DNA from 3 places in the Fretibacterium fastidiosum genome. Region 2 is predicted to be linked to each of the others. Evidence: riboswitches for the same ligand, from Rfam matches in the RefSeq annotation. Region 2 holds a riboswitch; each other region holds the start of a gene.
What was found. A riboswitch is a leader RNA that binds a small molecule or an ion and turns the genes downstream of it on or off. The one in region 2 is predicted to bind cobalamin.

Region 1 (9,691 bases), 200 kb from region 2:
CATGCGCGCAAGGTGCGGGATCAGGAGGCCGATCCATCCAATCTTGCCGCACATCGAAACGCAGGAAGCCGTCATCGCCGCTGCCGCAAAGATGACCGTGAAGCGCATGGCTCTGAGGTGAATGCCCATGGAACGCGCTTCGTCCTCGCCGAGGGAGAGGATGTTGAGTCGCCAGCGCAGCAGAAATATAGTCAAAAGCCCGGCGCCGATCATTGGCGTTCCAAGTGCCAGCGTGTAGTAGTTGGAGGCCGACAGGCTGCCCATCAGCCAATAGGTAATGGTCGGCAGCGCTTCCTCGGGGTCGGCGACGTATTTCAGGAGCGAGAGCAATCCGTCGAACAGCGCGGAGATGACGATGCCGGCCAGCACGATCATCACGATCGTACTCTGTTTCCGAATCCTTGCAGCCGACCATGTCAGGAGCACGGCAATCAAGCCGAAGACCAAAGCCGTTGCCTGCACGGCCAGCAGGTTCCAGCGAAGCATCAGAGCGATCACGGCCCCGCAGGAGGCGGCGCTGGCCACGCCAAGCGTGTCCGGCACCGCCAGCGGATTGTTGAACAAGCTCTGAAAGGCTGCGCCGGACACGGCCAGCGCCGCACCGCATAAAGCGCCTTGCAGGATGCGGGGCAGGCGAATTTTGAACACTACGGCAAACTGCATGGCGTCGACTTTTTCTCCCGTCAGCGGCGAGAAGAGGACGTGGAGCGTTTCCCACAGGCTGATGGAGTACCGCCCCACGCCGAGGCAAAGGAGCGCCGTCAAGAGGGGAAGGGCAAGCAGCAAAAGCGCGCCTGCCCTCCTTGAAGATAGAGCCATCAGTTGAAGATGGCGGCCTCGCGTCCGGGGTGCAGTATCTTGGCGATGTCCTCGTCCGTTGGCTCGTAGTGGTAGAATTTTTGATAGTAATCCCTAAGCTCCTTCGCGATATCGACGTCGCTGAACAGCTCCGGATGCAGTTGCTGGGCAACCCACAGGATGCAGAGCGGGGTGTCGCCGGACGGCGGATACCAGCGATAGATGCCCAGAGGAAACTTGTAGACGCGCTTGTTTTTCACAGCGCTTACCAGACCCCAGTCGTAGCCGGCGATCTTGTTCTCGTAGAAATCCTCAGGCACATAGGGGCAGAAATTGTTGATCAGGATGACCTCCGGGTCCCACTCGTAGATCTGCTCGAGGTTGACGCCCTTTTGGCCGTCAATCTCCGCCGCTACGTTCACCGCCCCGCACTCGCGCAGATAGAACTCGGAATAGTGATTCGAGCCCGACGCCACGAGCTGGTTTCCGCTGTACCCGGCAAAGATCACCGCCTTGGGGCGCTTGAGGTCGCCCGCCGCAGCGATACGGTCCCGCACCATTTGAAGCGTCTTCGCGCCATAGTCCGAAACGCCCGCCGTCCCCTCGCCTGCGCCAAATACTCTTTCAAGGTAGCCCAGCCAGTCGGCAATCGTCCCCAGCGGGTCGCCATGATACTTTTCTGTGCGGAAACACACGGCAGGAAGCCCGATGCGGCGATAGGCTTCCCCCTCCTCCGGACGCGAGGCGTTGTAGAACACGACGTCCGGCTTCAACTTCAGGACTTCCTCGACGTTCACCTCGCCGCCCTTCATGAAGTCGGAAGGAATATCGAGGATTTTCGGAAACATCTTTGCAAGGTAGGAGTACCGTGCCGCCACCTTCGTGCCGTCTGAGATGCCGATCAATCCTGTAATGCCGCCGCGATAGAGGCAGTATACGCTCGTCAAAGGCATGATGGACGTGATGAGAACACGTTCCGGCGAGCGCGGCACCGTCACCTCCTGCCCGCTGTCGTCCACAAACTTGACGAATTCGGCGCCCAGCGCGCCTTGTGCGCACAGCACACAGCACAAAAACGCCAAAAAGCTTCTCTTGAAAAACCTCAACCTGTTGCCCTCCTTAAAAATAAAATATACCTCCCTGATCCGTTCTGCGCCTCGCGCACCGTGGGTTTGTTTCAACGTCACAGGCTGCTGCGGTCCACCTGCACGTGATTCAGCTCCGGAATGTGGATGATGCGGTCCGCGACGCGCTCCGCCAGGGCGCGGTTGTGCGTTATCGCCACCACGGCCATGCCGTTCCGGTCCGCATAGTTCAGCACGAAGTTCCAAATGTGCGCCTGGCTCAAGGCATCCAGCATCGTCGTCATCTCGTCGGCGATCAGGACGCGCGTTTCGCTCCGCATGACGCGCGCCACGCAGAAGCGCTGCAGCTCGCCGCCCGAGAGCTCGATGGGCCAGCGATCGTACCACAGGGGGCGAATGCCCACCTCGCGCAGGACGTCTTCGTCCAGCGCTCCGGCCTCGAACAGGGACTGCCGCATCTTCCAACGCGGGTTGAGCGCCCGCTCCGGGTGCTGGTAGATCAGCTGAACGGGGCAGTAGCCGCGGCCGGGCAGCGGGGCGCCGTTCCACAGCACCGCGCCTTCCGCGGGGCGTTCGTACCCGGCCATGAGCTTTGCCAACGTGCTCTTGCCGTAGCCGCTGGGGCCAAGGATGGCGATGCGCTCCCCATCGGCGACCTTAAGGCTCACGTCCTTCAGGACCCATGGTCCGCCGCCGTAATGAAAGCCGACGTTGTTTACCTCAAGCATCGCTGCACCTGCACCTCATCGTTTCTCCGTCCACGTCCCACGTCGCTTCGCTTGCCCCGCACGCGGGGCAGCGCTCCAGGGAGAACCCGTTCTGGGGTAGAGCCCGAAACAGGGCGCGGCTGTAAGGGTGCTTCAAGCCGGCGCCGTCCCCGCTGAAGGCCGCCGCCGCGGCGGTTTCCACGACGCGGCCCTCGTGGAAAATCGCGACCTTATCCGCCACGCCAAGCGCCAAATCGATGTCGTGCGTGATGAGGAGGATGCCCTTCCCCTGGTCCGCCATGACGCGAAAGTCCTTCAGCGCCTCGATGGCCAGCTCCAGGTCCAGTCCAGGTGTCGGCTCGTCCGCAATCAGAAGCTCCGGGTCGGCGACGAACGCCGTGGACAGGAGGACGCGCCGGGCCATTCCGCCCGAAAGCTGAAAGGGATAGGAATCCGCCGTCTCGCGCTTCAGGTTGAAGTGACGAAAGGCCGCCCGTTGCCTCTCCCGAGCGCTTTCCCCCGCCGTGCCGCACACCTGGTCTCCCACGCGCATCAGCGGATCGAGGTAGGCCACGGACTGCGGAATGAACGCGATCTCACGTCCGCGCAGGCGGGACTTCATCCCGTCCGTCATGACCGCGCCGCAGTAGAACATCTCGCCTCCAACGCGCGCGTTGTCGGGCAGGATCCCCAGCACCGCGTGAGCCAGCAGGCTCTTGCCGGAGCCGCTCGATCCAACGACGGCCAGGATCTCTCCGCGCTCCAACGACACGCTCAGGTCGGTGATGGCGCAGTAGTCCACCCTCTCAAGGCGCGTGTCGTAGCTCTCGAAGCTCACGGACAGGTGGCACACTCTCAGGAGGCTGTCTTTCAATTCGCCCATCTCCAGTCCCCCCTACTCCCTCGCAGCGTGCGGGTCGACGAACACCCGCAGGCTGTCGCCCACGACGTCGAAAAGCTGTACGACGAGGAGCAGCGCCAGGCCGGGGAAGAACGCCAGCCACCACATGCCGGCCGCCAGGTGTCGCATGGACTCGGCGAGGATGACGCCCATGGCCGGCGTGTCGAGCGGCAGACCGTAGCCCAGAAACGTGATGCCGGCCTCATGAAGGATCGCGTGCGGAAACAGCAGGATCAGGCCGACGGCGTACTGTGGAAACACGTGAGGGACGATGTGCCGCAGGGCGATGTGGAGCGGGCCCTTTCCCATCTTCCGCGCGACCTGCACGTACTGCGCGGAGCGGATCTGGAGGATTTCCGCGCGGATGAGGCGCGTCAGGTTCGGCCAGTGCGTGACGGCGACCCCTGTGATGACGCCTGCGGCGCCTCCTCCGGCGGCGATGGAGATGAGGATGAGCAGGATCAGGTGTGGCACGCCCATGCACAGGTCAACGCAGTAGCTGACGGCGGAGTCCGTCCGCCCGCCGAAGATGGCGGACAGGCTCCCCAGGATCAGCGCGATGACCGAGCTGATGACCGCAGCCGTCAGACCGATGCGGATGCTGAGCGACAGGCCCGCAACGACGCGAAAGAACATGTCGCGCCCCAGGCTGTCGGTCCCGAAGGGATGAGCGGCGCAGGGGGCGATGTACCGAGCCGAGTAGTTGGGGCCATAGTCGCCGGGGCCAAGGAGCGATCCCCAGACGAAGATCCCCGCGAGGAGGATAGCCCCCAGCCCAATCGCACAGAGCGTCCTGCGGCGGTGATTCAGCCACGGGCCGCGCGCTGCCTTGACGAGCGCTTCAGCCATGGGCTTTCTCTCCCTCCCGAATGTGCGGGTCGATCAACCCGTAGAGGACGTTCGCGGCCAGGTTCCCCGCGAAGACGAAGAGCACGCTGAAGAGGGCGATGCCCATCAGGAGCGGTGCGTCCGCGTGGAGGCCGGCCTCGACGGCGGTGCTGCCCAGGCCGGGGTAGGAGAACACCTTCTCCGCCAACACGGAGCCGCCGAATATCTCGTTCACCGAGGCGAACTGCAGCGTGATCGCCGGCAGGGCGATGTTGCGCAGGCCATGGCGCCGGATGATCTGCCCCAGCGACTCGCCGCGGGCACGGGCGAAGAGGACGTATTCGCTCTCCAGCACGTCGATCAGCTTCTGTCGGGTGTGCAGCGCGATGTTCGCCACGCCGGTGATGGACAGCGTCAACGCAGGAAGGATGAGGTGGTGCAGCCGCTCGGCCCACGTCGTCTCCGCGGCCACGCGGCCGATGGGGATGGAGAGCCCCAGGGGGAACCACTGTAGCTGTACGGCAAACACGATCAGGAGCAGAAGTCCGAGCCAAAACGTCGGAGTGGAGGCCAGAAGCAGGCTGAAGGTCTTGATCACCCTGTCCGGCCAACCGCCCCGCCAGGCGCCGGCGGCGATTCCTAAAATCAGGCCAAGGACGCCGGACAGCGCCCAGGCCGTGCCCATCAGAAGCAGCGAGGCCTTGAAACGCTCCGCCAGCACTTGCGACACCGGCTTGTGGTGCATGATGGACTGTCCGAGGTCGCCCCGCAGGGCCGCTGCTGCCCACTTGAAGTAGCGTTCCAGGGGCGGCCGGTTCAGGTCCCACTGCTCCTCGATGTGGGCCCGCTGTTCCTCTGAGACGTTGACCTCACCGAGGAAGGCATCAATCGCTTTCAAGGGTGACGCCGTGACCAGAAAAAAGCTGAGCGCGGAACAGGAAACGAGCAGGAGCAGCAACCGCCCGAGAGACCCCGCGACGTACCGTGCGAATCCCTTACTCACTAACCCCTCTCCTTCCCCCGGGGAGCGATCCCCCGCTGTCTCATTCGCTCCAGCTCCACTCGTTCAGGTTCTCCAGCCCCGCTCCGCCCTGGTTTCTGGATTTGACCCTTCCTAGCGGCGGTATCGTCAGTCCGTCGCGGACGAGGTAGTTGTCCTGGGGACAGGCAACGTACAGGAACGGCACGTCTGCGTCCGCCAGCTCTTCAGCCTGCTGCCACAGCCTGTCGCTCTCCTCCTGGCTTGTGGCGCGCAGCGCCCTGTCGATCAGGGCGTCGACCTCCGGGTTGGAGTACGAGGGCGGATTGCCGATCACGCCTTTGTTGATCTGCGAAGAATGGTAAAACAGATAGAAGTCCGAAGGGCTGGGGTAGCCGAACGCCCAGCACGTCGGCGTAGCGCGGGCGTGGCGCGCTTCAACCCAGGGTGCGGATTGAGGGATAATATGGATTCCAAGCGCTTTGGCGCTCTCCGCGACCGCCACGACCACGTTGTAACGAGGCATGTCGTTGCTGCGGCCCTTGATCGTGAACTCCGCCTTCAGGCCGTCCTTCTCCCGGATGCCGTCGCCGTCCGAATCCACCCAGCCGGCGTCCTCGAGGATCTTCTTTGCCTCCTCCAGGCGTCCGTCCTCGAACGTCCGCTTCGAGGCCCAGGGCAGCCAGCCTCCGCCGATGGTGAAGGAGGGCTTCCCCATTCCGCTCAACGCCTGATCGACCAGAAGCTGACGGCTGATGCCGACGTTCAGCGCGCGGCGGATGGCCGGGTCACAGGTCACGTTGTTACCCACCTTCTCATCTCCTGAGGCAACCCCTTCGGGGATGACGGGCAGGTTGATCGCCAGCGAGGTGAAGGTGTCGAGCGTCAGGAGCTTCATGCCCGGCACCTCCTGTTTTGTGGCCGCGAACTCCGCCGGAATGAAGACGAAGTCCAACTGTCCCGACTTCGCTGCAGCGAGCGTGGCGTCGTCGTCGACCTTGAGGATCGTCACCCGTTTGAAGGGGGACTTCCTGCCGTAATAGTGCGGATTGGGCTCCAAAATCATCTGCTGTCCGATCTGGAAGTCCACGATACGCCAGGCGCCTGAGCCCAGCGGCATGTCACCGTAGCCCTCCTTATAAGCGTGCTTCGGAACGATGCCGACGTAACTCAGGAGGTGCGGAAAGAACGACCATGGACGGGAGAGCGTGAACTCCACCGTTCGGTCGTCGAGCGCCCGAACGCTCTCCAACATCGAGAGGTCTGCGACCGATGCGGCGGCCTTCGTGCTCTCAAACGTGAAGACGATGTCCTCCGCTGTCAGGGGGTGGCCGTCGGCGAACTTCGCGTCCTCGCGAATTTCATACGTGTACCTCAGCCCGTCTTCGCTGACCTTCTCATCCGTTGCCAGGTCCTTTTCCAGCAGGTTGTCCTTGCCGGGTTTCAGCAGGTGGCAGTGAAAGATGTCGGGTCCCCAGACACCATACCCGCGGACGGGGTCGATCTTTCCCGCCATGGCGTTATCGCCGCCCGACAGGACGATCTCATCCTTCGCCAGGGCCGTGCCGCAGAGGAGCGCCATCGCGAGGGAAAGCGCCGCAAAAACCGTTTTCTTCATGTTTGCCTCCTAAAATTCCAAAAATAGTGCAAAACTCCTGCGGGCGGCAAGCCCGCACCTTTTGCGCGTCGCAGAGATAAAAACGCGCCGGCCCTCTGCGCTTCTGCAAGCGAGAAGGTCGGCGCGTCCGTTTTCACGCGCCAAGACGTCCGCCCTGGGCAGGGGGCCAACGTCCTCCAGAGAAAATGCGTAAGTCTCCTGACTTGCGATTCAGGGGGAGAGCCCCCAGCGCCCGATGCCTGCCTTCCCACGGCCTGATGCCGCAGTGACTGACGTTCGTCATGGCGTCCCGAAGAGACGCTTCAGCATGGGTTCACGCTTACAGTGCCGGCCGCGCGGGGACTCTCACCCCATTCCATCTACACCGTCCCCACCGTATCGCGCGTCGGACAGGGAGGACGATGACGCATTTCCATATACAAACAGCCTGTTTGTACAAGACGTCATTCTAATGGAACGCCCTCAAAAAAGCAACAAGGCCGCCGATCGTCTGCTGTCGCTCAACGGTCCTGTCACCCCGTTTTGGGGGATGGCGTCTGGCCTGAAGCAGTGGCGGGCGGCGTTGAGGTTCAATTTCCTGCCTTGATGATGGAGCGCTATAATAAAAGCACCTGGTTTTCGCTATAGCACGACAAGCATTTGAGAGGTGTTTGCCATGTTTGATCCATTTCGACTGAAGGATATACTGGTTGAGTACAAACGGAACTTCGTTTCAAAACAGTGGGAAAATGAGAAATACAAATGGGAAGCCGTGAAATGGTTTCAGGATAATTGGGATGTGAACGCAGTTGATTTTCCGGAGATGCTGAGTCGGTCTTTGGACAAAACCCTCAATTTACTGACTTCCGCAAATTACTTCCCGAAGGGCATGATCGTCGATTTCGCCAGGTCCGCTCATGAAGAGGTTCGTTCCATGTTCATTGCTCTGTTCGATGAGAGCAAGGATGTGTTTGAACGGATGGATGCTTTTAGTGCGCACTCGTCCATCCTCTTGAAGGAGTACGGGAGCGAGGACGCACAGCATTATCAGTATGAAAATTCCATCAGCACCTACTTGTGGCTCCGTTATCCGGACAAATACTACATCTACAAGTTCAGTGAAGCAAAAGCAGTTGCCAACGAACTTAACTCGAATTACCGTTTCAAAAAAGGCGCTTATGCCGATAATATCCGAAACTTCCTACGACTTTACGATGAGATCAGCCTGGCTTTAAAAGAAGATACCGAGCTGGTGAACCTCTTCGAATCGCAATTGACCGAGACGTGCTATTCCGATCCTGAGTTGAAAACTCTGACCATTGACGTTGGATTTTACATCAGCAGATATTATTCGCAAAAGGATGCCGCTGCTGCAAAGCCTGTTAAATGGTATGGTTCCGATTATGATTCCGGCCTTACTGTCGATGACTGGAGCAAACTCCTCGAGGACGAAACCGTCTTTACCACCAGTGCACTGGAAATCATGAAGCGCATAAAAGACTACGGCGGCATGGCATCCTGCACACAGCTTGCCATGAAATACGGTGAGACAAAAAATTTCTACAACGCCGGTTCATTCGGACTGGCAAAGCGCATTTGTGAAGCCACCGGCATTTCACCAAACACCAGAGACAATGGCTCCACACGGTGGTGGACGGTTCTTTACGTGGGCCGTAACGCTGATAAAAATGAAGAAGGCAGCTTCGTTTGGAAATTGAGGGATGAGCTTTCTGCGGCACTCGATAAGGCTGATTTGAGCAACGTTAAACTGTATGTTACTGCCGCATCGGGCGAAAAATATCCGGTTACAGTGGTGGCTCCCATTAACGCATACACAAAGAGTGATTTCCTTGATGAAGTTTACATGACGGAAAAACGTTATGAAAACCTTGTATCCGTTCTTCAAAATAAAAAGAATATCATCCTTCAGGGCGCTCCCGGCGTGGGAAAGACCTTTGCTGCCAGACGTCTGGCATGGTCTATGATGGGAGAAGAAGATGATAGCAGGATTGAATTCGTGCAATTTCATCAAAACTATTCCTATGAGGACTTCATGATGGGCTACAAGCCCGTAGAGGACGGTTTTGAGCTCAAGTATGGTATCTTTTATCGCTTTTGTGAGAAGGCCGCGAACCGATTGGATAAAGATTTCTTCTTTATCATTGACGAGATCAATCGTGGCAACATGAGTAAAATTTTCGGAGAGCTGCTTCTGCTCATTGAGAAAGACTATAGAGGCACCAAGGCAACATTGGCCTATAATGGACTTCCCTTCTCAGTTCCTAAAAATCTGTACATCATCGGCATGATGAATACAGCAGACCGCAGCCTGGCCATGATTGACTACGCTCTTCGTCGCCGCTTCAGCTTCTTTGAAATGGAACCGGGCTTCGATTCTGACGGCTTCATCCAGTATCAAAACAGCCTGAATAACGAAACACTGAATGAGCTGGTATCTAAGGTTAAGGAATTGAATCGGGAGATTTCTCTCGACAGGTCGCTGGGCAAGGGATTCTGCGTCGGCCACAGCTATTTTTGTGGCAGAGATGTTTGCACCAGGGACTGGCTGTATTCCATCGTCGATTACGATATTCTGCCGATGTTGAGTGAATATTGGTTTGACGATGTCAACAAGCTCCGACACTGGGAGAATATTTTACTGGGTGTGTTTCAATGATAAAGGATAGGAGCATCTTCATAAAAAACATATACTATATGCTTTCGTATGCCTTCACCGCGCTGAATCAAGGTGGTTATGAGGATGTCGCTACCGAAGAATTCGAGAACATACATAAC
Region 2 (9,691 bases):
TCAGCGGCGCGATCAGGGCCGTGAGCAGGACGACGTGCCATGCTTTGAGGCGGGAGGTCACGCGGCCGTCGAGGGGCGGGACGGCCTGAGCGATGGTGGGCAGGAAGAGCGGGAAGGTCCAGACGATGGGGGCCGTGAAGAACCTGAGGGCCGTCATGAGGCCGAAGAGCCCGGCGACGCCCAGAGTTCTGATCAGCCTTGGGAAAAAAGCGACCGTCGCCGTGCCTCCCATGCGGATCGTCGTCCCCGGCGCCAGGAGCATCACGAGGAAAGCCAGCAGGGCGGCGAGCAGGAAGACGGCGGCCCGCTTTGCCTTCGCCGCTGCACCGATGGACAGAAAGTAAAGCGCCGCAAGAAAGGCCAGGACGACCTGCATCACGCTGACGGGCTCGAGGAGGGTCCCGTTCAGGAGCAACAGGAATGTGCAGCTCCAGGAGTTTACCCCCATGCCGTTCTCCCGGAATGCCCGGCCCGCCAGGGCCAGCGCAAGGAGCGAGAGGGCGGTCGCCCAGGTGTAGGGCATCCCGCTCAGCCAGTAAAGGGTCTCGTTCAAGGCGGGCAGGGCGGATAGGGACGCGGCGCACAGCAAAAGAGAACAGGCCGTCTTATCCCTGGCGGAGAGCCCCGGCACGAGGCTGTGTGCGCAGAAGTAGAGGGACCCCAGGGACAGCAGCACCGTCGTGAGGGGCAGGAGGCCGTAGAGGGGTCCCGTGCTCCAGGGGGCGGCCAGGGCGAGCAAAAACGTGTTGAAGGCCCTCCCGGTCCACTGGAGGTAAAACTGCCTCTGCATGTTGAAGAAGCCCTGCTCCAGAAAGGCGTTAGCGAAGTTGTAGTCGTCGGCGGAGGGGCGGGCGTAGAGGCCGAGCCAGCAAAAGAGGGCGATGTAGAGCGCGCAGAGGAGGGCGAGGGCCGTCCTCTGCGCGTCGTGCGGCTGCCGTGGGGTGTTCATGGCTTTCGCCTCCCGCACAGCGGGACCGCGGAACCCCCGAAAGGGGGGATCGCCCTCTCTCCGCTTCTTCGAGTGAGCGTCTTGAGTTCCCAGCATCTTTTCGGAGCCCCTGTGCTGCGGGAAATTTCCCCCGCCTCAGCGCCTCAGGGCGAGGCCCCTGCCGACCGGCTCCGTCTTGAAGCGGCCGATGAGCTCGCTCAGCTGCTCTGCCGTCTCCGCCATGCTGCGGGAGGCCTGTTCGATGCTCTTTGCGGCGTCCGCCGTCCCGGAGGCCGCCTGACCGATCTCCTTCTGGACGCCCACGATCTCCCCGATGGAGTTCGTCACGCCCTGGACGGAGGCGGTCATCTCCTCCGCGGACGCAGCCTGTTCCTCGGAGACCGCCGCGACGTTCTGGATCGAGTCGTTCAAGTGGTTCGTGGCGTTCAGAACCCCCTGCAGCTCCTTGTCGACCGCCTCGGCGCTGCCGAGGAGCTCGGAGAGGTTCTGGGCCATCTCCTTCGTCGCGGAGAGCGATCCGCCTGAACGCTCCTGAAGGTCCTGGATCAGTTTGCTGACCTCGTTGGCGGCGTTCCCGGACTCCTCGGCCAGCTTGCGGACCTCCTCCGCCACGACGGCGAAGCCGCGCCCCGCCTCGCCCGCCCGTGCCGCTTCGATCGCGGCGTTGAGGGCCAGGAGGTTCGTCTGGTCCGCGATCGACGTGATGGAGCTCACGAAGCCGGAGATGGCCTCCACCGACTGCGCCAGGTGGCCGATCTGCTCCATCGTCTCCTCGGACTTCTCCTCCGCCAGCTTCATGCCCTCGACGATCCGGCCCACGCTGTGGACTCCCTCCGTCGTCCCGGTGCTGACGGTGGCGGACTGGGTGGCGCCCTCCGTGGCCGCCTGGGCGCTCGACTGGGCCCCGGACGCCACCTCGCCGATCGCCGCGTTGATCGACTGGAGGGCCGAGGAGCTCTCGCCGAGGAGGGCGTCCGACTTGCCCATCAGCCCCCCGACGGTGTCCATCGAGGCCAGCAGGTCCCCCGATATCTTCGAGAGCTCCTCGGACTGGCGGGAGTTCTCCGCCACGCCGGTCCGGATGCGGGAGACGACCTCCCCGATGGACCCTGCCGTCCGGTTCAGCATCCCGGAGATCCTGGCGAACTCGTCCTTGCCCGAATCGTCGAAGCGGGTCGAGAGGTCGCCCGCCTCCAGCTCCTCCATGAGGTCGGTCATCCGGCGCACGGAGCGCGTCATGCCCCGAACGATGCAGAAGAAGGAGACTCCGACGATGATCAGCGGCGTGATCGCGACGCCCAGCAGGATCAGGAGCAGCGTCTTGAGGATGCCGGAGATCACGGAATAGGGGAAGAACGCGCCGAGGTAGAGGTCGTACCCCACCGGGGCGTAGAACATCAGGCGCCTCTCGCCCTCGTGGGTGTACTCGGTGGCCCCGCTCTCGCCCGCCGTCATCCGTCGGACCGTCTGGCGGACGCTTTCCGGAAAGGCCGGGTCCGTCAGGAGGTTGGCCTTCATGACCTGCTCCTTCTGGGGGGAGGCGACGATCAGGCCGTCCTTGCGGATCAAAACCCCGGAGCCCTGGCCGAATATCTTGAGGGCCGCCGTCTGCGAACTGATCTGATCCACGTCCAGGTCCGCGCCGACGACTCCAAGGAGTTTCCCCGCGTCGTCCCGGACGGCGACCGCCATGGTGATCCCAAGGCTGTTGGTCGCTGCGATGATGTAGGGCTCTGAGCAGATGACCTCCCCGTCCCTGGCCGCGACGGCCAGCTTGTACCAAGGGCGCGTCCGGGAGTCGAAGTCGTCGGGGGCTTTCCAGCCGCCTCCGTCCGCAAAGCGCCCATCCGACTCGTAGCCCCAGAACAGCTCCTTGATGCCGTTCGGCCTGTTCTTGGCCAGAAGGGCGGCGGCGGCGCGGGCCACCTCGTCCTGAGAGACCGCCCCGAAGTTCAGATAAGCGTACCGCAGCGATTCGGCGGAGGCCGAGAGGACCGCGGAGGATCGGGTCAGGACGCCTCGAAAGACCTGGGCCGACTGGGACACGCTCTCCACCCCGGCTCCCCTCAGAACGGAGGACAGCGTCGAGCCGCCCCAGAGGTAAACGACCCCGACCATCAAGAACAACACCAGGAAAACCGCTGCAACCGTCCCCAACATCTTGCTCCGAATCGTCATCTTTCCGTCTCCCTTGCCGCATCAAAAGCCGAAAAAACATCCCGTAGCGCCGTCGCGCAAACGCGCGAAACCCGGAGGGCCGCTCCTGCCGCACAAAGCTTTTTCAGCTCGTCAAAACGCCGGGGAAGGCCATTCACCGGGATAAAAAACAACTTCGCCGCTATTATATACACAACCCCGAAGGGCGGCAATACAATGCGCTCGAAAACTCTTGACATCCTAACGCAGTGGTGATAATTTAATGCTGAATTTACCCTTATTGGTATAGGGGAGGACGAGAGCGATGAGGCGCAGAGACGGAGAGGCCGCAGTGCAGGTTCGGAACAACGGGATGTGGTGGTGGCAGCCTTAAGCTGCCCTCTGTCCGCGCGCGTTGAAGAAGAAAGCGCTTTAAGGGCCGGAGGGAATCAACCCTCCGGCCCTTTTGTTTTGTATCGAGAGCGTCAGAGCTCGGGGCCGACCCTTTGGCCCCGGGCTTTTTTGTATCCCAAACTTTTACTTCATTTTTGCTTTATTCAGGAGGAGATTACGATGGCGAACGACGTCGAGAGGAAAGCGATGGTCACGGGGTTCTTTGGGGAGTACGGCGGGCAGTTCATCCCCGAACCGCTGAAGGCGCGCCTGGACGAATTAGACGAGGCCTTCCGGGACGCGATGGCGGACACGGCGTTTCAGGAGGAGTACCTGACGCTCCTCAGGGACTACGTGGGGCGTCCCTCGGCGCTGACGGAGTGCCGCAACGTCTCGGAGGACCTGGGCGGGGGGCGGCTCTTCCTGAAGCGGGAGGACCTGAACCACGGCGGCGCGCACAAGATCAACAACTGCATCGGGCAGATCCTCCTGGCCAGGCGCATGGGGGCGAAGCGCATCATCGCGGAGACGGGCGCGGGGATGCACGGCACGGCCTCGGCCATGGCCGCCGCGCTCTTCGGCATGGAGTGCACGGTGTACATGGGAGCCCTGGACATGGAGCGCCAGAGGCCCAACGTGGAGCGGATGCGGGCCATGGGGACCCGCGTCGTGGCGGTGACGGAGGGGCAGCAGACCCTCAGGGAGGCGGTGGACAGGGCCCTGTCCGTCTATGTGGAGGAGCCGGACACCTTTTACCTCCTGGGCTCGGCCGTCGGGCCGCACCCGTACCCCTCCATCGTGCGGGAGTTCCAGAGCGTCATCGGGCGCGAGGCGCGGGAGCAGTTTCTGAAGCGCGAGGGGCGACTGCCGGACTACGCCGTCGCCTGCGTCGGAGGGGGCAGCAACGCCATCGGGCTCTTCTCGGCCTTCCTCGACGACGCGGAGGTCCGGCTGGTGGGGGTGGAGCCGGCCGGCCGGGGGACGGACCGGCTGGGGGACCACGCGGCGACGCTGGCCTTCGGGACCCCGAAGGTCTTTCAGGGGTTCAGGAGTTACGTCCTGACGGACGCAGCCGGAGAGGCCGCCCCCGTCTATTCGATCTCCGCAGGGCTCGACTACCCCGGCGTGGGGCCGGAACACGCCTGGCTGAAGGACGTGGGGCGGGCCCGCTACGAGAGGGTGACCGACGAGGAGGCCCTCGCCGCGTTCCGGACCCTCTGCCGGCGGGAGGGCATCCTGCCGGCGCTCGAGAGCAGCCACGCGCTGGCCTGGGCGCTGCGCCTCCTGCCCTCGCTCGACAAGGGCGAGACGATCCTGGTCAACCTGTCGGGGCGCGGGGACAAGGACTTTCACTCGATCCCCGAGGCGTACAGGAGCTGATATCTTCAAGAGATTTTGTGCGGAGGCAGGGCCCCCTGCCTCCGCGCTTTCGCCCTGCCGCGTCCTCTCGAGGACTCCTGCCCTCCGGCGTGGAGCCTGGGGCGATTTTTCCGCTTTTGCCCCTCTTTGCCCTGCCATTTGCCCTTTGTGGGCGTCCCGAAGTCACGAACCTACGTTATAATACACAAAGTTAACGAAAATTTTCTGCGGCTGCAGGGAATCCGGTGCGAAACCGGAGCGGCCCGGCCACTGTAATCACGACGAGCCCGCAGGTCAGCCACTGCCGTGGGGCGGGAAGGCGCGGGCGAAGGATGAATGAGAGCCAGGAGACCTGCCGGGAAAGACCTTCCCCTTCCGCGTGGAGGCGGGCGGCTTGTCGTCCTGCCGTGCCAGGGTGCGGCGGGACCCGGATTGCGTTGGGCAGCGGAGCTGCCGGACGGGGCTTTCGCCCTGTCCAAAGACCTTGGGGCGGCGCAGGACCGCGCCGTCGCCAGAACGGGAGGAATCGTGTATGAGCAATGCAAAAGAACCGGGGGCGGGGGGCCAGACGGCTGCCGCGCACCTTCCCGACGTCGCCTTCGACGAGTTCACCCCTCTGAGCTACGAGGCGTGGAAGGAGGCGGCCACCGCAGCCCTGAAGGGCGCACCCTTCGACAAGAAGATGTTCACCAAAACCTACGAGGGCATCACCCTGAACCCGATGTACACGGCGGAGGACACGGGGGGCCTGAGGGCTGCGCGCACCTACCCCGGTTCCTACTCCCTGCGGGGCAACGAGGCCTCCGGCAACCTGAAGCGCGCCTGGGAGATCGTGCAGTTCTGCGATGAGGCGTTGCCCCATGAGGCCCACAGAAGCCTGGCCCACGAGTTGGAGCGGGGGGCCAACTCCGTCGCCTTTCGCCTGGACCCCCGGACGGAGGCGGGGCTGGACGCCGACGCGCCGGGGACGGATGGAGCGGGCGTCTCCCTCTCCACGCTGGACGACGTCGAGGCCCTGCTGAAGGGCCTGCTGGGCCGCCCCCTGGCGATCTACGCCGGAGCCTCCGCCGCGCCGCTGCTGGGCTTCGTGGCCGCGCTGGCCCAAAGGGAGGGCGTCGCCCCCAGGACGCTTGCGGGCTGCGTGGGGGCGGACCCCATGGGCTGCCTGCTGGAGAGGGGGGGGCTGCCCGCGCCCCTGGATCGACTCTGGGACGAGATGGCGGAGACGATCCGTTGGGCCGAGGCCGCCGGCTCCCCGCTGCGCACGGTCCTGATCCGCGGCAGCGTGCCGCACGACGGCGGCGCGGACGCGACCCAGGAGGCCGCCTGCGCCATGACGGCCGCCATCGAGACGCTGCGCGCCATGCTGGCGCGGGGCATCTCGGTGGAGCAATTCGCCCGCCGGCTGCGCTTCGAGTTCTCGCAAGGGGCCAACTTCTTCATGGAGATCGCGAAGCTGCGCGCCGCGCGCATCGCGTGGGCTCAGATCGCGGAGAGCTTCGGCGGCGGCGAAGAGGCCCGGAAGTCCCAGATTTTCGCCCGCACCTCCCGCTTCACCCGCACGGTGTACGACCCCTACGTCAACATGCTGCGCGGTGCCACGGAGGCGTTTTCAGCGATCGTGGGCGGCGTGGAGGGGCTGACCGTCGGCTGCTTTGACGAGGCGCTGCGGCCAGGCTCCGAATTCTCGCGCCGCGTGGCCCGCAACGCCCAGATCATGCTTCAGAAGGAGTTCAACCTGCGGGAGCCCATTGACCCCGCGGGAGGTTCCTGGTATCTGGAGGCCCTGACGGACGAGCTGAGCCGCAGGGTCTGGGCCAGGCTTCAGGAGATCGAGGGCCGGGGCGGCTTCCTGGAGAGCGTCAAGGCGGGCGTGCTGCAGGAGGACGTGGCCGGGACCCTCGCGAGCCGCTGGAAGAACCTGGCGAAGCGCTCCGACCGCGCCGTCGGCACGAACATGTACCCCAACATGAGCGAGCCCCTGCCGGAGTTCGGGTCGCCGGACTGGGAGGGGCTAAGGGAGGAGCGTCTGCGGGCGCTGAAGGGCGCCCGGGGGGCGCGGGACGACGCCGGGGTGAAGAAGGCCCTCGAGGGGCTGTCGGGCGACGGCCTGATCGGGAAGGTCGCCGCAGCGGCCGAGGCCGGCGCCACGCTGGGCGAGGTCCGGGCCGCGCTGGGAGGCGGGAGGGGCGACGTCGCGGCGGAGCCCGTGAGGCCCCACCGCTGGACGGAGCAGTTCGAGGAGCTGAGGGCCAGGACGGAGGCCTACAGGGCGCGGACGGGTGATAACTTCCGCGTCTTTCTGGCCAACATGGGGCCCATCCCCCAGCACAAGGCACGGGCGGACTTCATCTCGAGCTTCATGGAGGTGGCCGCCTTCGAGATGCTCCGCAACGACGGCTTCGAGACGCCGGAGGCGTGCGCGGAGGCCGCCGCCGCGAGCGGTGCGGAGATCGCGGTGATCTGCTCCACGGACGCCACGTACCCTGAGGTGGTGCCGCCGCTGGCGCGGGCGATCAAGGAGCGGGCGCCGAAGATGGGCGTCTACCTGGCCGGGGAGCCAGCTCCGGAGTTCAAGGACGCCTACGTCGAGGCCGGCGTGGAGGGCTTCATCAGCGTCCGCTCGAACTGTCTTGAGACTTTGTCCGGATTTCAGAAGATGAAGGGGATGTTCTAAAGATGTCCGTATCGTATAAAAACCCGGATTTTACGCAAATTTCGCTGAACTGCCCCACTTCCGGCCCGGACTTTGACGAGGCGGTCTGGAGCCGCAACTTCGAGGCGGAGACGGGGTCTGCGCCCGAGGCGATGACGACCCGAACGATGGAGCAGATCGACGTCCCACCCCTCTACACGGAGGCGAAGGGCGGGCACCTCGCCCATTTGGCCTTCGACAAGCCGGGGCTGCCTCCCTTCCTGCGGGGGCCCTACCCCACGATGTACGTCACGCGCCCCTGGACGGTGCGCCAGTACGCCGGCTTCTCCACGGCCGAGGAGAGCAACGCCTTCTACCGGCGCAACCTGGCCGCGGGCCAGAAGGGCCTCTCCATCGCCTTCGACCTGGCGACGCACCGCGGCTACGACTCCGACCACCCGCGCGTCGTGGGCGACGTGGGCAAGGCGGGGGTGGCCGTGGACTCCATCCTGGACATGGAAATCCTGTTCTCCGGCATTCCGCTGGACCAGATGTCCGTCTCCATGACGATGAACGGCGCCGTGCTGCCCGTCCTGGCCTTCTACATCCTGGCCGCGGAGGAGCAGGGCGTGGACAAGTCCGTCCTGTCCGGCACGATCCAGAACGACATCCTGAAGGAGTTCATGGTGCGCAACACCTACATCTACCCGCCCAGGACCTCGATGCGCATCATCGGGGACATCTTCGCCTACACCTCGCAGTACATGCCGAAGTTCAACAGCATCAGCATATCGGGCTACCACATCCAGGAGGCGGGGGGCACGGCGGACATCGAGCTGGGCTACACGCTGGCGGACGGCCTGGAGTACCTGCGCACGGGCATCAAGGCGGGGCTCACCATCGACGCCTTCGCCCCGCGCCTCTCCTTCTTCTGGGGCATCGGCAAGAACTACTTCATGGAGGTCGCCAAGATGCGCGCCGCCCGCATGTTGTGGGCCAAGATCGTCAAGGGCTTCGACCCGAAGAACCCCAAGTCCATGGCGCTGCGCACCCACAGTCAGACCTCCGGCTGGAGCCTGACGGAGCAGGACCCCTACAACAACGTGGAGCGCACCTGCATCGAGGCCATGGCGGCGGCGCTGGGCCACACGCAGTCGCTGCACACGAACGCCCTGGACGAGGCCATCGCGCTGCCCACGGACTTCTCCGCGCGGATCGCGCGCAACACGCAGCTCTACATCCAGGACGAGACGAAGGTCTGCAAGGTCATCGACCCCTGGGGCGGCTCCTGGTACGTGGAGTCCCTGACCAGCGAGCTCCTGCGGCGCAGCTGGGCCCACATCCAGGAGGTCGAGGAGCTGGGGGGCATGGCTGCGGCCATCGACACGGGGCTTCCGAAGATGCGCATCGAGGAGGCGGCGGCCCGGCGTCAGGCCCACATCGATTCGGGCGCGGAGGAGATCGTGGGCGTCAACAGCTTCCGCCTCGACAAGGAGGACCCGCTTGAGATCCTGGAGGTGGACAACACGGCCGTGCGCGAGGCGCAGATTGCGAGATTGAAGAAGTTGAGGGAGAACCGGGATCAGGAGAAGGTGAAGGAGTGCCTCGACGCCATCACGAAGGCCACGGAGACGGGCGAGGGCAACCTGCTGGCGCTGTCCGTGGACGCGGCACGGGCCAGGGCGTCGCTCGGCGAGATATCGGCTGCCGTGGAGAAGGTCTGCGGGCGCCATCAGGCGGTGATCCGCTCCATCTCCGGCGTCTACAGCAGCGAGTTCAAGGACGCGGACGTCATCGACGAGGTGCGGAGGATGACGGACGACTTCGAGAGGAAGCACGGCCGCCGCCCGCGCATCATGGTCGCCAAGATGGGGCAGGACGGCCATGACCGGGGCGCGAAGGTCATCGCCACGGCCTTCGCCGACATGGGCTACGACGTGGATATCGGCCCGCTGTTCCAGACCCCGGCGGAGACGGCCCAGGAGGCGGTGGACAACGACGTCCACGTCGTCGGCATGAGCTCTCTGGCCGCGGGGCACAAGACGCTTCTGCCGCAGCTGGTGGACGAGCTGAAGAAGCGCGGACGCGAGGACATCATGGTGGTCGTGGGCGGCGTCATCCCGGCGCAGGACTACGCCTTCCTGCGCGAGCACGGCGCCGCCGCCATCTTCGGCCCCGGGACGGTCATCCCCGTCTCCGCCAAAAAGGTCATGGAGGAG
Region 3 (9,691 bases), 400 kb from region 2:
CGAAACCGCTCCCGGTTGCGCTCCAGGAGCTCCAGGGCCTCCGGGACGCACTCCAGGGCGTGAACCTCCCCGTCGGGGCAGGCCAGCGCCGCCGCGACGGAGACGGAGCCCGTGCCCGCGCCCACGTCCCACAGGACGGCATCCGGCGACAGCTCCAGCCGGTCCAGGACGACGCTTCGCACCTCCGCCCTCGTCATGGGGGGTCGGCCCCGCACGAAGTCCTCGTCCTTCGGCCGGCCGAAGGGCGGCGTCCATGGCTCGGCGTTGCGCAGCAGGACGAGGGACAGCGGGTCGAAGTCTCTCCCCGCCAGCTCCGCCGGACGGCCCCGCGTCACGCGCTGGTCCGGGTAGCTCAGGCGCTCCCCCACGACGACCTCCACGCGCTCCTCCAGGCCGCCCACGGCGCCCGCCAGCGCCTCGCAGGCCCAGCGGGGCGAGCACTCGTCCCCGCAGAAGAGCGCGGTCAGACGACCCCGCTCCACGGCGTTCAGGAGGCGGGAGGCCGTCAGGGGCCGCCCGTGCCCCGACAGGATGGCCGCGTCGGTCCACGTCTCCCCCGCCGCGGCACACAGGCTCTGGAGGGAGCTCACGCCGGGCAGGACGCGCAGCGGCGCGGTCGGAAAGCGGCGCTTCAGCAGCGGCAGGAGGCTGTAGAGCCCAGGGTCCCCCGAAACCAGCACCGCCACCGTGCCGCGCTCCAGTTCCTCCGCGACGCGGTCCAGCGTCTCCGAAAAGCGCCCCAGCGTCAGGACGTTCGCGTGTCCCGCGACGAGGGGCAGGTGCCTCGGCGCGGCGACGGCACAGCCCGCGCCCCGAACGGCCTCCGCCGCGGCGGGCGTCATCTGGTCCGCAGCGCCAGGCCCCACCCCCACCACGATCAGTTCATGCTGCATGACATCGCCTCCAGCAATTGGACGGGCGTCACACCGCAGGCCCCCGCATTCCGCGAAAGGCCTCTGCGCCGGGCGTCTCCCCCAAAATCGCGCCCTCGTTGTCCACGAACGCCGCCTCGATGGGGAGCTCCCCGAAGGAGCGGTCCGTCGCGCGGCGGGCCGCGACGGCCGCCAGCGCCGTCCAGAGGCTTTTCAGCCCGAATTCCTCCAGGAGGCCCATGGCGTTCTCCGTCGTGCGGCACTCGTAGAGCCTCCGCACGGTCTCAGCGGGCGCGCCCGCGATCGCCGCCTGCGTGCAGAGCGCCTCGAGCCGTCCGTCCGCGTCGCGGTTGTGCGTGCGGAACGACCCCGCCGCCACCTTCAGGAGCTTGCCGGGATGCCCTCCCAGCAGGCCACGCTCAAACCCCATGCGGTGCGCCTCGTCCAGCACGAAGCCCGGATAGTTCCCCGCCTGGACCACGCAGCGCCCCTCGATGCCGAAGGCGCGGCGCAGGGCCTTCTCCCCCGTGCCGCCGAACGTGATGACCAGCCGCTGCACCCCCAGGGACCGCATGACGCTGAGCTCCATGGTCATCGACGCCAAAAGCGCCGCCTCGTCCATGGGGCGCACGACGCCCGTCGTCCCCAGGACGGAGAGCCCGCCCACGACGCCGAGGCGCGGGTTGAAGGTGCGCCGCGCCACCTCCTCGCCGCCGGGGATCGAGATCGTGACGCGCACGGCGCGGTCGCCCAGCACCTCGCGCAGCGCGTCCACGATCATCCGCCGTGGGCCGGGGTTGATGGCCGGCTCGCCCGGCGGGACCTTCATCCCCGGAAGCGTCACCGTGCCCACCCCCGGACCGGCGGCAAAGACGACCTCGCCCGGCGCCTCCGACACCTCGAGCGACGCGCACACCGTCAGCCCGTCCGTCGCGTCGATGTCGTCCCCCGCGTCCTTCACCACGCCGCACCCGCCCGGCACGGCGTGGACGTCCAGCGTGAACTCGCGCCCCGTGGGGCCCGTCACCGTCACCCGCTCCGGCAGGCCCTCCGTCAGCAGGAGGGCCGCCGCCTTTGCGGCCGCCGCGGCGCAGGTTCCGGTCGTCACTCCTTCCCGAAGCCCTGTCGCGTTCACCGGTCCTCCATGCCGTAGAACAGGGCGTTGAGGATGGCCGCAGCCACGGTGGAGCCACCCTTGCGCCCCATGGCCACGATCTGCGGCACGTCCGTCGCGGCCAGGACCTCCTTGGACTCCACGACGTTCACGAAGCCCACCGGAACGCCCACCACCAGCGACGGGCGCGCGCGGCCCTCACGGATGAGCTCGCACAGGCGCATCAGGGCCGTCGGCGCGTTGCCGATGGCGAACACCGCGTCGGGCGTCGCCTCGACGGCACGCTCCATGCAGACGACGGCGCGCGTGACGCCCCGGCGCCGGGCCTCCTCCCCCACCTCCGGGTCCGCCATGCGGCAGACCACCTCCACGCCCCAGCGGGCGGCCGAGGGCTTGCTGACCCCCGCCGCGGCCATGGCCGTGTCCGTCACCACCGCGACGCCGCGCCGCAGGGCCTCGCGCCCCAGGGTCACCGCGCCTCGCGAGAACGCGAGCGTCCTCACGAAGTCGAAGTCCGCCGTCGCGTGGACGACGCGCTTCACCACGGGCAGCTCCTCCGCCGCTCCGCGCCATTCCCCCATCTCGCGCGCGATGATCTCCATGCTGGCGCGTTCGATCTCCTCAGGCCTCATGCCATCGTTCCCCCTTCTCCCAATCCCTCATAACCCGCAGGCCCCCAGCCCCGCCCGATGGGCCCCCGCACCACAGGACGATCATCCGAGCGGCAGAGCGGCCAGGAGAAGGCTCAACAGCACGAGCGGCAGCATCGTCCCCACGTTCCAGAACAGCATCGACCGCGCCAGGTCCGGCGGGAAGAGCCCGAAGTAGTACCCCGCGTTCTGCCGCACGGCGCGGGTGAGGATCCCCAGCCCGTTGCCCAGAAGGAGCGCGAAGACGGCCTGCGCCGGGCTCAGGTCCCCCGCCGCCAGGCCACCCCCCGCCAGCGACAGCGCCGCGGAGACGTGGGCGATGGACGCCGCCGCGACGGCCCAGCCCGCAAGCGGCAGGAACGTCCCCCCCATGAACCAGCGCTGGAACGCGCCCTCCAGCCAGGGGACCAGCGCGTAGGCCGCGGCGAAGAGCGCCCAGGCCAGGGGCAGCGTCCGCAGGAGCTTGGCGTGAAGGCCCTTCAACAGGCCCTCGCGCCGCGCCGCCCCCCCCCCCGCCGTCTCCTCGTCCGGCCCCGCCTCGCAGCCCCCGCCCCGGCGCAGGAGGACCAGGGCCAGCGCAAAACGGGCCGCGCTCCGCAGGAGGAGCACGACCGCAAAGACGGCGCCCGCGCCCCCCGCCATGGAGGCGCAGAGCGCGAACGTCGCCGGCCAGCGCCGCAGGTAGGCGGGGAATGCCAGGGCGAGCGTGCCCCAAAGCGCCGCCCTTCGGTCCAGCCGCCCCTCGTCCAGTGCGGAGGCCAGGATGGCCGCGCCCGCCCTGGACGAGCCGAGGCTGACGGTGAGGGACAGGCCCACCAGCGGCCCGATCCCGTGCCGCCGCAGCCAGGGCGTGAGGCGCGCCATCAGCCGGTCCGCCAGCCCCCAGCGCAGCACGGCTCCGCCGATGGCGAGCCCCAGCAGGATGTCCGCCGTCAGCCACACCTCGCCCTCGAGGAGCCCCGCCAGGTTCATTCCGCCGCCCGGAGCCTCCAGAGCAGCAGCACCGACAGGTACTCCTTCGCCGGGGCGACGGCCTCGGCGCCGCAGAGGACGCACTCCTCCGGCAACCCCGCCCGATCCACCCGGATCGTCTCGCGCCACGGGCCGGACCGCGCCACCAGGCCGGCCAGCTCCTCCCCCAGGGCGCTCGGCTTGTAGAGCGCCGCGGCGTCCGCAGCCCTGAGCGCCGCCTCGATCCTGGAGGGCTCCGCCGTGCCAGGGACGACGCAGAGGACCTCCTCGCCCAGCGCCAGGAAGCGCCGAGCGCAGGACGCGGCCAGCGAGTGAGCCGAGACGCCGGGGACCAGCTGCAACTCCAGGTCCGGCACGAGTTCCCGCCAGACGCCGTACAGGTAGGCCCCCGTGGCGTAGAGCGCGGAGTCCCCGATCACGGGCAGGGCAACGGTTCGGGCGCCCTGCCAACGGGGCCGAAGCCCCTCCAGCTGGGCCCGCAGCTCCGCGTCGCGCCGCGCCGCGTCGTAGACCATGGGAAAGACGATCGGCACGGGGTCAAAGGCGCCCCCCAGCCGCTCCGCCAGCGCCCCTTCCGCCACGCCGGGCCTTCCGGCCCCTGAGCGGGGCACCAGCACCAGGTCCGCTTCCTGAACGGCCCCCAGCGCCCCCACCGTCACGTGGTCCACGCCTCCGGGGCCGACGCCGACGACGATGAGCTTCATCGGGCCGCTTCCCCGTAGAGGACGTCCATCAGGAGCCGTCCGCCCCGCTCCAGCCCCAGGAGGGAGGGCCGGCTCAGGAGGTTTTCCGGCATGGCCGCCAGGCGGGTGCGCTCCAGGGCTCCGGCCCAGCGCCGGGCCCGCACCGCCTCCAGCGTCGAGGCGTTCATCGCGCCCTGCTGGACGAGGTAGACGTCCAGCCCATCCTCCAGGAGCTTCAGCACCCGCTCAAGCCCCCAGGGGGCCAGTGCGCTGCCCTCGCGAATGGGTTCCGCCTCCCGCGCCGCGTTCTCGCCCCCGGCCAGCTCGATGAGGTGCGCCGCCCAGGAGCCCGGCGCGCAGGTGTGCAGCTCGCGCGCCGTGGCCTCCAGGAAGACGCGCGGCACCCTCCCTCCGGCGGCCTCCCGCCTCGCAGCAGCCTCCTGCCGGATCGCCGCCCTGGTCGCCTCAAGCCGCTCCACGCCCGATTCGGGGTCCAGGCCGAGGATGCCGGCCAACGTCCGCAGGTAGTCCGCAAAGCCGTCCCAGGAGGGTGGGTCGATGGACTCCACCCGGACGCCCGCCCGCTGCAGCACGTCCGCGAGGCCGGGGTTCGCGCGCTGCGTCAGGCCCCGCATCAGGACGACGTCCGGCGAGAGCGCCAGGATGGCCTCAGCCCCCGTCTGCTTGGAGAAGCGCGGGAGGTTCGGGAGAAGGTCCGCGTCGTCGTTCTCCGACAACCCCACCAGCGACTCCGCCCCGCCGAGGGCCACCGCGTTGTCCGAGTGCCCCGGATAGAGCGAAACGACGCGAAGGGCCAGCGCAGGCGCAGCGAGGCCGGGGGAAAGAACAAGGGTTAACATCAGGAAAAAGAACAGCAGGGACCGTGTCATCACTCGCAGAGAGCGCGCCACATCACGTCCCCCCTTTCTGATCGGTAAGATAGAAACGGCGCGCCGTAGAGGGACTCCAGGACGCGCCCGTCCAGGGCCTCGACGGGCCCCTGAGAGCAGAACCGCCCTTCCTTCAGGGCCAGGTAGTCGTCGATGAAGGGAAGCGCTGCATTGACGTCGTGTACCGCGGCGGCCACCGTCCGCCCCTCCCGCGCCAGCTCGCGCAGCAGGCCCAGGACGCGAGCCGCCTGATGGGGGTCCAGGGCCGAGGTGGGTTCGTCCAGCAGCAGCACGGGGGGGTCCTGGACCAGCGCGCAGGCCAGGACCACCCGCTGCGCTTCGCCGCCCGACAGCGACGTCACGTCGCGCGACAGGAGGGAGCGCACCCCCACGCGCTCCGCCGCAGCCTCGATGAGCGCCTCGTCCTCCGCGTTCAGGGGTCGGGCGGGGAACCCGCGGTGGGGCAGTCGCCCCATCCCGATGACCTCCCAGACGGAGAAGGGGTAGAGCGGGCGAAAGTGCTGCGGCACGACGCCCACCAGCCGCCCGAACTGCCGCCGGGAGACGCCCCGCACCTCGCGCCCCAGGAGCGTCAACCCGCCGCCGTAGGGCAGGAGGCCGGCCATCGTGCGCAGGAGCGTGCTCTTGCCGCTGCCGTTGGGGCCGATCAGCGCGGTGAACCGCCCCGAAGGCAGGTCCGCGGTGAGGCCCCGCAGGACCCTCCGGTCCCCGTAGCCGGCGGTCAGGTCCGCGAGGCGAAAGCAGGCGGCGCTCATGACCGCCGCCCCCGCCGGATCAGGAGCCAGCAGAAGAAGGGCCCGCCAATCAGCGCGGTGAGCACGCCGACGGGCAGCTCCCCAAGGGCCTGAGCCACGCCGTCCGCCGCCGCCAGCAGGCAGCCTCCGGCCAGGAAGGAGAGCAGGATCAGCGGCCGGTGCGCCGGGCCGACGGCCAGCCGCAGCAGGTGCGGCACCACGAGGCCCACGAAGCCGATGATGCCGAAGAAGCTCACCGAGGCCGCAGCGCCCAGGGAGGCCGCCAGGAGCAGAAGGCACCGGAGGCGCCTCTCGTTGACGCCCAGCATCGCGCCCCGGCCGGAGCCCAGGGACATGGCGTCCAGCATGGGGGCACAGAAGAGCCCCGACGCCAGCACCAGGGCCGCCGCGCCCCACACGGCCGCGCCGCCGGAGGCTCCGGCCCCCGAAAAGCTCCCCATCATCCACAGGACGATCGCGCCCAGCTTGTCGTCCGCCACCGCCTTGACGAACGTCACTCCCGCGGACAGCACCGCGTTGGCGACGATGCCCGCCAGCACCAACTGCCCTCCGCCCGCCCGCCAGGCGATGAGCCCCACGAGGCACAGGGCCCCCACGGCCCCCGCGAAGGCCGCGGGGATCACTGCCGCGGTGCCCAACAGGAGCCCCAGCGCCCCGCCGAAGGCCGCCCCGGCGGCGATGCCCAGCGTGTAGGGCTCCGCCAGGGGGTTCGCGAGGATGCCCTGCAGGAGCGCGCCGGAAACGCTGAGCAATCCGCCCGTCCCCACCGCCGCAAACAGGCGGGGCAGCCGCACGGAGCGGATCACGAGCGCCTCCGGCAGGGAGGCCTCCGCCTCCGGCAGGCGCGGGGACAGCAGATACAGCACGCGGGGAAGCGGGATATCCCACTCCCCCAGCGTGACGCGCCACACGACCGCACAGGCAAGAGCGAGGAGAAGCGCCCCGCCGACGGCCCAGGCCCTGCGGCTCTGCGCCTTGCGGCAGGCCGCGATCTCAGTCATCGAGGAAACGCGCCCGCGCTACATCATCTCGCGGATGCGCTCGACGAAGCTCTTCGCGATGTTCTCGTCCTGACCCAGTCCAACCAGGTAGGGTGTGACGTCCTTGTAGCCCGCCTTCTTCAGCACGTTCAGCCAGGACTCCTCGTCGTCCGCGCCAGCCAGGTCGTTGTTGGCGTGGTCGCCCGCCACGATCATCAGCGGGGAGATCACCAGCTTGCGGATGTCCTTGTGGCGCTTAAGCGCGCGGATGACGTCCTCCACCTTGGGCTCGGCCTCCACGGTGCCGAGGAAGAAGCGACCGTAGGCGACCTTGTCGAGGGAGAACTGCAGCTGGCTGTACATGGCGTGGGCGATGTGCTCCGGCGTGCCGTGCCCCATGAGGACGATGGCCGTCCCTTTGTCCTTCAGCTGCTTCTCAAAGCGGGTCATCAGGAGCTTGGCCATCTTGTCGCAGTCCTCCACGCCGTTCAGGCAGGGGGCTCCAAGGGCGATCTTCTTGAAGCCGTACTTGCCCTTCAGGGACGCAAAGGCGTCCACGACGTTCTGCATCTCGTCGTACTCCTCGCCGGGGATGATGTGCGTCGGCATGACGTACACGTGGGTGAAGCCCTCGTCGTTCATCGCGGCAAGCGCCTGAACCGGCGTCGGCACGACCTCGTTGCGCTCGCGGGCGATCTTGCGGCGGATGATGTTCGACGTGAAGGCGAGGCGGACCTCCGCGTCGGGGAAGGCCTTCTTCGCCGCCTCCACCAGGTTGTCGATGGCGGGACGGGCCTCCGGCATGGACGTGCCGAAGGACGACACCAGGATCCCCATCTTGTCGGGCTTCGCGTCGCCGTGGGCGGACCATGCCGGGGAAGCAGAAAGCAGCGCCGCAGCGACCAGCATTACACAGACAAACTTGTTCATGACACATACCTCCATCGTGATAAGGATACCCCTGCCCTCGCAGGGTAGAGCACAGCCTGGTGAAAAGGCGTGAAAAAAGGAGGCTCGGCATCGCGCCGGGCCTCCTTCGCCGTATGCGGTTCGCAGTCTGCGTCCTGCAGCAGCACCGGAGGGTTGCCCACGCAAATGCCCATCGGTCCTCGCGCAGGGTCAATATCCTGACTTCCCCTCCTCCTCGTCCGCGCCCTTCCCGAAGGGGTTTCCCCTTCAGTGGGCCTTGCCTGCGGATTCGTCCGGGTCACAGTGGCGGGGCCGCGCGGGTCTTGCACCCGCTTCCTGGCCCTGCGACGCCTTATTTAAGGCTATTTAAGCACATTGCTCCACCGCTGTCAAATCCCCGCGGGGCCCAATCCCGCAGGAACGTGAAGCGCGGGCAAAGCAGGGGGCCAACAATCAGTTGTCCATCCCCCGCCGCAGTGCCTCCACCTCGCCGAGGGATAGCCCGGTGAAGTCAACGACCTGCTCCAGCGGGACGCCTCGCACCAGCATCCGCCGCGCCGTGGCGGCGATGCCCCTTGCCTCTCCAAGCTTTATGCCTCTCGCCTCTCCAAGCTGAATGCCCTCCGTCCTGCCAAGACGTATGCCCCTGGCCTCCACCTTATCCAAAACGCTCAGCATGGTAACGCTCTCCCCCTCCCTGAATTGATTCTGCGCATCCTCAAATCGATGGTCCCGCGTCAGTGCAGACAACAGCTTCAGCACTCCGTCCACGTGCTCGACAACCCGACGGGAAGGAACGTAATCCCGCTTCCTCCTCATCTGCACAAAGTAGTCCGCCACTATCCTGAAGTCGCTCGTGAAACGCTCCACCTGCTCGTCCGTCAGAAAGGATATCTCGAAGAGATTCACCCTGTGATCACTCACAAACGGCTTCATTTCATCGGGAACCCGGACCCTCTCATAGAGCGACCGAGGCCCCGTCCAGGGCTCTTCGCCAAAGTAAAGGACCAACGTCACCACGGGGTAGAGGCCGCCTTTTTCAGACAGCTGGTTGCGGTAATCCGCCCCCTCGTATCCCAGCACCCGAAGCGGCATGTCCCTGTCGATCCGGGTTTGATTCTCAAAGCCGATCAGCGAGATGACGATCCCTTCCGGAGCCCACAGCTTGGAGACGTCCCGTTCCTGCTCGCGGAGTTTGCCGTCCGCCTTGTACTGGGTGCGCGCCTGCGTATCACGCAGGTCGTCGGGGAGAATCCGCCTCTCTCCGTTGAAGAGCAGCACGTTCACGATGTCCGCAAAAACGTCATTGTAGGACTCAAGGTGCCGTTCCGTGATGTCCTTCTCAGGCATCCCCCGACCTCCTGTCGCCTATGTTGTCTTCATTATAGCAAAGTCGGGCCGTCAGCCCAAAACGCAGCGCCGGAGGCGGTGCTGCGGCATCGTTCGCCTGCACCGGCCCTCCAGGTCCAGTGCAAGCGAGCCGCCCTTCTTGCCCTCGCCAGGTTTCTTGCCGTCATCAGGCTTCTTTCCGTAAAAGGACGTGGCCTTCCCGGTGTTGGACCTGGACACCAAACCATACTGTTTGATGGTGCCCGTGACATTCCATACCGTACAGAACCACCAGAACCACGAATCCGGTTTCACAGCCACGTCGTTCGAGACCCGGACGTTCACCAGACGATCGTTCCCCGATGGCGTCATCTCCGTCGGTGTCAACGTCAATAACGGGTGCGCTTGAAAAAATCAGCCCATTCAAGGCCAAATCGACGATCATCCCCACGCGGCCTGAGGCTTGAATCCCAGCGCTGGCCCTCTGAGGGTCAAGCGGTCCCCGCCCCAATCGTC

Region 1: it holds a riboswitch for cobalamin, as region 2 does, so the genes downstream of both, ACK28C_RS04835 (ABC transporter substrate-binding protein) here and ACK28C_RS04040 (methylmalonyl-CoA mutase family protein) in region 2, are expected to answer to the same signal.
Region 3: it holds a riboswitch for cobalamin, as region 2 does, so the genes downstream of both, ACK28C_RS05525 (sirohydrochlorin cobaltochelatase) here and ACK28C_RS04040 (methylmalonyl-CoA mutase family protein) in region 2, are expected to answer to the same signal.

The regions. Positions count from the first base shown of each region.
Region 1 covers NZ_OZ209244.1:1,090,478-1,100,168, forward strand. Annotated here, with positions in the region: gene ACK28C_RS04805 (iron ABC transporter permease) at 1-786, opposite strand, end outside; gene ACK28C_RS04810 (ABC transporter substrate-binding protein) at 819-1,904, opposite strand; gene ACK28C_RS04815 (ABC transporter ATP-binding protein) at 1,982-2,611, opposite strand; gene ACK28C_RS04820 (ABC transporter ATP-binding protein) at 2,604-3,473, opposite strand; gene ACK28C_RS04825 (ABC transporter permease) at 3,486-4,340, opposite strand; gene ACK28C_RS04830 (ABC transporter permease) at 4,333-5,322, opposite strand; gene ACK28C_RS04835 (ABC transporter substrate-binding protein) at 5,363-6,916, opposite strand; cobalamin riboswitch at 7,087-7,335, opposite strand; gene ACK28C_RS04840 (AAA family ATPase) at 7,572-9,572, shown strand; gene mcrC (5-methylcytosine-specific restriction endonuclease system specificity protein McrC) at 9,569-9,691, shown strand, end outside.
Region 2 covers NZ_OZ209244.1:893,360-903,050, reverse strand. Annotated here, with positions in the region: gene ACK28C_RS04055 (tetratricopeptide repeat protein) at 1-949, opposite strand, end outside; gene ACK28C_RS04050 (methyl-accepting chemotaxis protein) at 1,085-3,127, opposite strand; gene trpB (tryptophan synthase subunit beta) at 3,659-4,858, shown strand; cobalamin riboswitch at 5,049-5,212, shown strand; gene ACK28C_RS04040 (methylmalonyl-CoA mutase family protein) at 5,370-7,514, shown strand; gene scpA (methylmalonyl-CoA mutase) at 7,517-9,691, shown strand, end outside.
Region 3 covers NZ_OZ209244.1:1,291,365-1,301,055, reverse strand. Annotated here, with positions in the region: gene cbiE (precorrin-6y C5,15-methyltransferase (decarboxylating) subunit CbiE) at 1-893, opposite strand, end outside; gene cbiD (cobalt-precorrin-5B (C(1))-methyltransferase CbiD) at 922-2,007, opposite strand; gene ACK28C_RS05555 (precorrin-8X methylmutase) at 2,004-2,618, opposite strand; gene ACK28C_RS05550 (hypothetical protein) at 2,700-3,608, opposite strand; gene ACK28C_RS05545 (precorrin-2 C(20)-methyltransferase) at 3,605-4,312, opposite strand; gene ACK28C_RS05540 (ABC transporter substrate-binding protein) at 4,309-5,151, opposite strand; gene ACK28C_RS05535 (ABC transporter ATP-binding protein) at 5,181-5,957, opposite strand; gene ACK28C_RS05530 (FecCD family ABC transporter permease) at 5,954-6,958, opposite strand; gene ACK28C_RS05525 (sirohydrochlorin cobaltochelatase) at 6,977-7,867, opposite strand; cobalamin riboswitch at 8,037-8,216, opposite strand; gene ACK28C_RS05520 (Rpn family recombination-promoting nuclease/putative transposase) at 8,300-9,196, opposite strand; gene ACK28C_RS05515 (hypothetical protein) at 9,248-9,568, opposite strand.